Regions from separate parts of the Acidovorax radicis genome, predicted to be linked through region 3. Evidence: predicted binding sites of a transcription regulator. Region 3 holds the regulator's gene; each other region holds the start of a gene.
The links. The regulator HrcA, encoded in region 3, represses chaperone genes, less so after heat shock. The targets are predictions, from matches to a motif close to TTAGCACTCNNNNNNNNNGAGTGCTAA.

Region 1 (2,254 bases), 2.2 Mb from region 3:
GCCGACATGGCGATGTACCGGGCCAAGGATGCCGGCCGCAACACCTTGCGTTTTTTTGACCCGGACATGCAGCAGGCGGTCAACCGCCGTGCGCTGATGGAGGCCGCGCTGCACAACGGCCTGCGCCAGTCGCAGTTCTTGCTGCTGTACCAGCCGCAGGTGGACGACCAGGCGCGCATCACAGGGGCCGAGGCGCTGGTGCGCTGGCAGCACCCGGTTCAGGGCATGGTCCCGCCGTCCGAATTCATCCCCCTGGCCGAAGAATGTGGGCTGATCCTGCCCCTGGGCGATTGGGTCATGGAGACCGCCATGCGCCAACAGGCGCAGTGGCGCACCGACCCGGCCCTGGAATCCCTGTGCCTTGCCATCAACGTGAGCGCACGCCAGTTTCTGCAAGACAACTTTGTGGAGCGCGTGCTCACGCTGCTGCAGCGCACCGGCGCCAACCCCACCCGCATCAAGCTGGAGCTGACCGAAAGCCTGCTGCTGGCCAATGTGGACAACGTGATCGCCACCATGCACGCCTTGCGTGCGCATGGGCTGGGCTTCTCGCTCGACGACTTTGGCACGGGCTATTCCAGCCTCAGCTACCTCAAGCGCCTGCCACTCGATCAGATCAAGATCGACCAGGGGTTTGTGCGCGGCGTGCTGCAACACCCCAGCGACGCAGCCATCGCACGCACGATCATTGCGTTGGCCGCAAGCCTGGGCCTGGGAGTGATTGCCGAAGGGGTGGAAACCACAGAGCACCATGCGTTTTTGCTGGCGCATGGCTGCAAGGCGTTTCAGGGCTACCTGTTTGGCCGCCCGCTGGCGCTGGAGGAATTCGAAAACCGGGCGCGCCGGGGTGCTATCGAGGCCCATCTCGCCCCTCACAGCCAGCCACACTGAGCTGCGGATGGCTGGGGGCAAGGAATATTCATCAAAAATGATAGCTACTTAGCCATGCCTGATAAGCGCAGCAACCTCATTTTTTTCAAATCCATTCGAAGGTGACATAGGGCAATTCCACGGGAACTTCAGGGCTTAGCACTCAATCACAGAGAGTGCTAATATCTTGGCTTAGAGGAAAGGATTCCCGGAATGACCACTCAATCTGGAACCGCGACGATGACTTTGGCTCCCACCAGCCCCTGGGGGCTTGTGCCCCCGCTGGGCAATCTGGACGCCTACATTTCGGCCGTCAACCGCCTGCCGCTGCTCACCCACGACGAAGAGCAGACCTATGCACGCCAGCTTAAAGAAAACAACGACCTGGGCGCCGCTGGTCGGCTGGTGATGTCGCACCTGCGCTTGGTCGTATCCATTGCCCGCCAATACCAAGGCTATGGCCTGCCCCATGGCGACCTGATCCAGGAAGGCAATGTGGGCCTGATGAAGGCCGTCAAACGTTTCGATCCCGACCAGGGCGTGCGGCTGGTCAGCTACGCCATGCACTGGATCAAGGCCGAGATCCACGAATACATCCTCAAGAACTGGCGCATGGTGAAGGTGGCCACCACCAAGGCGCAGCGCAAGCTGTTCTTTAACCTGCGGTCGATGAAGCAGAGTTTCAAGGCGGACGCCGCAGCGGCCGATGCAGCCACGCACCGCGACACCCTGTCTGACCACGAGATCGATGCGGTGGCCCGGCAGCTGAACGTCAAGCGGGAAGAAGTCATCGAGATGGAAACCCGCATGTCGGGCGGCGACGTGCTGCTTGACCCAGCTCCGTCTGACGATGGTGAACAGGCGTTTGGCCCCATTGCCTATCTGGCCGATGCCTCCCACGAACCCACGGCGATGATCGAATCCCGCCAGCGTGACGCCCTCGCCACCGATGGCATTGCAACGGCGCTGGCCAGTCTGGATGATCGCAGCCGCCGCATCGTTGAAGAGCGCTGGCTCAAGGTGAACGACGACGGCAGCGGCGGCATGACGCTGCACGATCTGGCGGCGGTGTATGGCGTCAGCGCCGAGCGCATTCGCCAGATTGAAGTGGCGGCAATGAAGAAGATGAAGAAGGCGTTGGCCGAGTACGCGTGAGCGTGGGTATCGAGCGGCGGTAACATCACGTTCTTGCAGAAGTAGCCTCGCGGGGCCCCAGTTCTGGGCCCCGCGTCGTTTTGGCCCCCGCATTTCTCAAGGAGATTGTGTTCTCATGTCACGCCGCCCCGTTTCCCGCCGCGCCTCGCTGCTGATCGCTCTGGCGGCCACCGCCGCGAGCCCCTTCGCTGCCCCTTCGGTGTTCGCCCAACAGCCGGTGGCCATGGCT
Region 2 (2,254 bases), 170 kb from region 3:
ACCGCCTGAGCCGACGCGAATACGCGAGGTGCCTCCAGCAATGTGGCCAACCAACACCGCTGTGGCAGAACTGGCGATACCCGCCATGTTGTGGTGCTCGGCCAGCCAGTAGCGGGCGAAACCCAAGGCTTCGGCGTGCTGCGCAGTGCGCAGCGCAATCTGCAGTGCCTCAGCCACCGTGCCCCCTTCGCGGACGGCAACAAGGTCAAGCATCGACAGGGCGGGGCGGTGGGTGGTGTGGGTCATGGTGTCATTGTCGGGCGCTGTGGACGTTGGTGCAGGCAGCGGCGCAGAGCCGGCACGGACCGAGGGGTTGCCCGCAGCAGAGCCTGCACGATGTCAATTTCTGATAGCCAAAAAGCCCATCCCGCTACAGAATGTTTCAAGCCATTTTGCGTGTCGGCATCGTTGGGTGCTCTGAAGAGATGGATAGCGAGGGATGTTCCATGGGATTTTTTAGCCGTTTGTTCAAAATCAGGGAGCAAGACCCCTCAAGCCCCGACACGACCTGGGCTTTGGAAGACAACGGCAGTGAGCTGGTGCTGGATGCTGAATACGCGGCCACGTTGATGACCGAAATCGACATTGATGCCGCCATTGCGAGCCATGAGCGCTGGCGGTTGCAACTGCAGGACATGGTCAACGGCCGGTCCGACGAGGTCATGCGACCAGAACGCATTTGCCATGATGATCGTTGTGACCTGGGCCGTTGGCTCTATGGCACGGGCCGCGTGCGCCTAGGGCATTACCCGGCGTTTGACATGCTGGTGGCCCGCCATAAGTATTTTCATCAGCAGGCGGCCGATGTGGTGACGCTGTACCAGTCGGGGGACGCGGCCAAGTCGGTACAACTGCTCAACAGCAGCTGCCGGCACGCGTCCAACCAGGTGCTTCTTCTGCTCAAGGAGCTCAAACGCGGGTTGGGGCGCTGACTGGAACTTCTGTTCCAGAGGGTGACAGCGCTGAAAACGCGATGGCACCACACACAAATTTTCACGACCGAACCACCTGTTCACCAAGGGGTCGTCTTGAAATCGACACAAATGCCCGTATCATTAGCACTCGCAGTAGTTGAGTGCTAACACCACATCGGCTGCCGGTAATTTGGTGGTGTCCGGAGGTCCGGGCGCCAAATCAGTCAGCTTTTTCACTGAAAACAGGAGCATTGCAATGAAACTTCGCCCTCTGCACGATCGCGTGATCGTCAAGCGTATCGAAAGCGAAACCACGACCGCCTCCGGCATCGTGATCCCTGACAACGCCGCTGAAAAGCCTGATCAAGGTGAAGTGCTGGCCGTCGGCCCCGGCAAGAAGAACGACAAGGGCGAAGTGATGGCCCTGAACGTGAAGGTCGGTGACCGCGTTCTGTTCGGCAAGTACTCGGGCCAGACCGTCAAGGTCGGCGGCGACGAGCTGCTGGTCATGAAGGAAGACGATCTTTTCGCAGTGGTCGAGAAGTAATTTTCGTCCTCTGAGTTACTCATCTTTTAATAGCTGCTAGCGCTTTATTAATAAGCGCCAGCGGTCAATTTGATTCAAATCTTGTAGGAGCCAAACATGGCAGCAAAAGACGTAGTTTTCGGCGGCGAAGCCCGCGCTCGCATGGTTGAAGGCGTGAACATCCTGGCCAACGCGGTCAAGGTCACGCTGGGCCCCAAGGGTCGCAATGTGGTGCTGGAGCGCTCGTTCGGCGCCCCCACCGTGACCAAGGACGGTGTGTCCGTGGCCAAGGAAATCGAACTCAAGGACAAGCTGCAGAACATGGGCGCCCAGCTCGTGAAGGAAGTGGCCTCCAAGACCAGCGACAACGCTGGTGACGGCACCACCACCGCTACGGTGCTGGCACAAGCCATCGTTCGCGAAGGCTTCAAGTACGTTGCCGCCGGCATCAACCCGATGGATCTGAAGCGCGGTATCGACAAGGCTGTGGCAGCCCTGGTCGCCGAGCTGAAGAAGGCTTCCAAGCCCACGACCACCTCCAAGGAAATCGCACAGGTCGGTTCGATCTCTGCCAACTCCGACGAAACCATCGGCAAGCTGATCGCTGACGCCATGGACAAGGTTGGCAAGGAAGGCGTGATCACCGTGGAAGACGGCAAGTCGCTGGACAGCGAACTGGACGTCGTGGAAGGCATGCAGTTTGACCGCGGCTACCTGTCGCCCTACTTCATCAACAACCCAGAAAAGCAATCCGCCATTCTGGACAACCCCTTCGTGCTGCTGTTCGACAAGAAGATCAGCAACATCCGCGACC
Region 3 (2,254 bases):
CGCAAGCGCTTATATCCTGCCGGAGTGATGTAATTTTTGCCATGCGCAGGCAACGCAGGCAACGACAACTCATCGTCGTCAGCACCATCGGTCTCTTTGGTAAAAGCCTTGCTCATCACCAGATCTCCCCCATAAGCGCAAAGCGCTTAGACAAATGAAAAAGCCTGCAATCTTTCGATTGCAGGCTTTAAACATTGGTGCGGCTGGCAGGAATCGAACCCACGACCCCTTGGTTCGTAGCCAAGTACTCTATCCAGCTGAGCTACAGCCGCTAAGCTTTGAATTATAGCATGTTTTTCAGATCTCTCTAAAAACCATCAATCTTTTTACCTACTACGCTCAAAAAAGCACGTGGACTCAAAGTAATTCAACGCAAGCCCGAATTGTAATGCAGGCCATAGACCGAAAAAAAACAAACCGATCAAATTGCCAAAAAAAAGGCTCCGGTCCTCATTGTCGTCCGCACAACAAGCGAGTGGTAGGGCGTGTTGGACTTGAACCAACGACCAAAGGATTATGAGTCCTCTGCTCTAACCAACTGAGCTAACGCCCCCATCCAAGCTCTGCCGCCAAGCAACAGGACAAGCGCGGTATTGTAAGTTGTTTACTTGCGATGGCTAAGCGCGTTCGACACCAGCTTTGACGTGATATCGACGATCTGAATCATCCGGTCATAAGGCATACGAGTAGGTCCTATGACCCCCAAAGTACCGACGACCCGACCGTCGACCTCGTAAGGAGAGCTCACGATAGAAAGCTCCTCGAAGGGCACGACCTGACTCTCGCCGCCAATGTAGATTCGCACTCCTTCCGCCTGGCTGGATATGTCTAGCAGACGAAGGATCTGCGTCTTTTGCTCAAAAAGATCAAAAGCACGCCGCAAATTCCCCATATCACTAGAGAAGTCGCTGACCGCCAGCAAATTGCGCTCTCCAGAAATCACGACTTCATCCTGTGCGGCTGAGAGCGCCTCAGAACCCACATTGACTGCAGCCTGCATGAGCGACGCAATCTCTCCCCGCAGCACATCCACTTCAGATTTCAAACGCTCACGCACTTGCTCCATGGCGAGCCCCGCATAGTGCGTGTTCAGAAAGTTGGATGTCTCTATAAGCTGTGACTGTGTGTAGTCAGCATCGGTGAAGATGACGCGATTTTGGACGTCGCCTTCAGGAGAAACAATGATGACGAGGAACCGCCGCTCCGAGAGCCTCAAGAACTCAATGTGGCGAAACACAGAAGTGCGCCGCGGGGCCATGACAACCCCCACGAACTGAGAAAGATTCGACAACAACTGCGCAGCGTTGGCGATCACCCGCTGTGGCTGCTCAGCGGCCAACTGCGGTGTCGTCAGGGGGTCACGCTGTACCGTCAGCATGGTGTCCACAAACAGTCGATACCCTCGGGCGGTAGGAATGCGGCCGGACGAAGTGTGTGGACTGGCAATCAACCCCAACTCTTCCAGATCCGCCATGACGTTTCGAATCGTCGCCGGTGACAAATCGAGACCCGACGCCTGGGACAAGGTCCTGGAACCTACAGGTTGCCCATCGGCTATGTAGCGCTCTACAAGGGCTTTGAGCAACAACTTGGCGCGGTCATCGAGCATGTAATGATTTTAGTGATGTAATTTCAAGATGACGTCCAATTTCCGCCATGTTGCACTTATCGGCAAGTACCAGACTACCTCTGCAAGCGCTGTGGGCGAAAGTTCGCGCCAAGCACTAGAAGATATCGCGCATTTCCTGGAACGCCAAGGTTGCGACGTTGCGCTTGAAGCAGAGACTGCCAGCAATTCAGGACTCCTGCACTACCCATCTTTGAAAGTTGAAGACATCGGAACCAAGTGTGATCTTGGATTGGTGGTGGGCGGAGATGGCACGATGCTGGGCATTGGCCGCAGGCTTGCTCGTTTCGGGACGCCCCTTATTGGTATCAATCAAGGGCGACTCGGGTTCATTACCGATATCCCATTGGACACCTACCAAACAACGCTGCCACCCATGCTGCGCGGCGAGTACGAAGAGGACCTGAGACCTCTGATGCACGCGACCGTCGTGCGCGATGAGCGGGTCGTTTTCGAAGCCCTTGCAATGAACGACGTCGTGGTGAACAGAGGCGCGACTTCAGGAATGGTGGAGTTAAGGGTGGAGGTAGACGGGCGCTTCGTCGCAAACCAGCGTGCGGACGGGTTGATCATTGCCTCGCCAACAGGCTCCACGGCCTATTCATTGTCTGCGGGAGGGCCTATGTT

Region 1: rpoH (RNA polymerase sigma factor RpoH) is a predicted target of HrcA. The motif match lies at 1,027-1,053, and genes of this name have one in related genera.
Region 2: KI609_RS18810 (co-chaperone GroES) is a predicted target of HrcA. The motif match lies at 1,056-1,082, and genes of this name have one in related genera.

Annotation. Positions count from the first base shown of each region.
Region 1 covers NZ_CP075184.1:1,149,566-1,151,819, reverse strand. Annotated here, with positions in the region: gene KI609_RS05180 (EAL domain-containing protein) at 1-891, shown strand, start outside; gene rpoH (RNA polymerase sigma factor RpoH) at 1,084-2,025, shown strand; gene KI609_RS05170 (Bug family tripartite tricarboxylate transporter substrate binding protein) at 2,141-2,254, shown strand, end outside.
Region 2 covers NZ_CP075184.1:4,107,387-4,109,640, reverse strand. Annotated here, with positions in the region: gene KI609_RS18820 (LLM class flavin-dependent oxidoreductase) at 1-246, opposite strand, end outside; gene KI609_RS18815 (CZB domain-containing protein) at 447-932, shown strand; gene KI609_RS18810 (co-chaperone GroES) at 1,171-1,461, shown strand; gene groL (chaperonin GroEL) at 1,558-2,254, shown strand, end outside.
Region 3 covers NZ_CP075184.1:3,940,021-3,942,274, forward strand. Annotated here, with positions in the region: gene greB (transcription elongation factor GreB) at 1-116, opposite strand, end outside; tRNA gene KI609_RS17990 (tRNA-Arg) at 196-272, opposite strand; tRNA gene KI609_RS17995 (tRNA-Ile) at 477-553, opposite strand; gene hrcA (heat-inducible transcriptional repressor HrcA) at 605-1,609, opposite strand; gene KI609_RS18005 (NAD kinase) at 1,638-2,254, shown strand, end outside.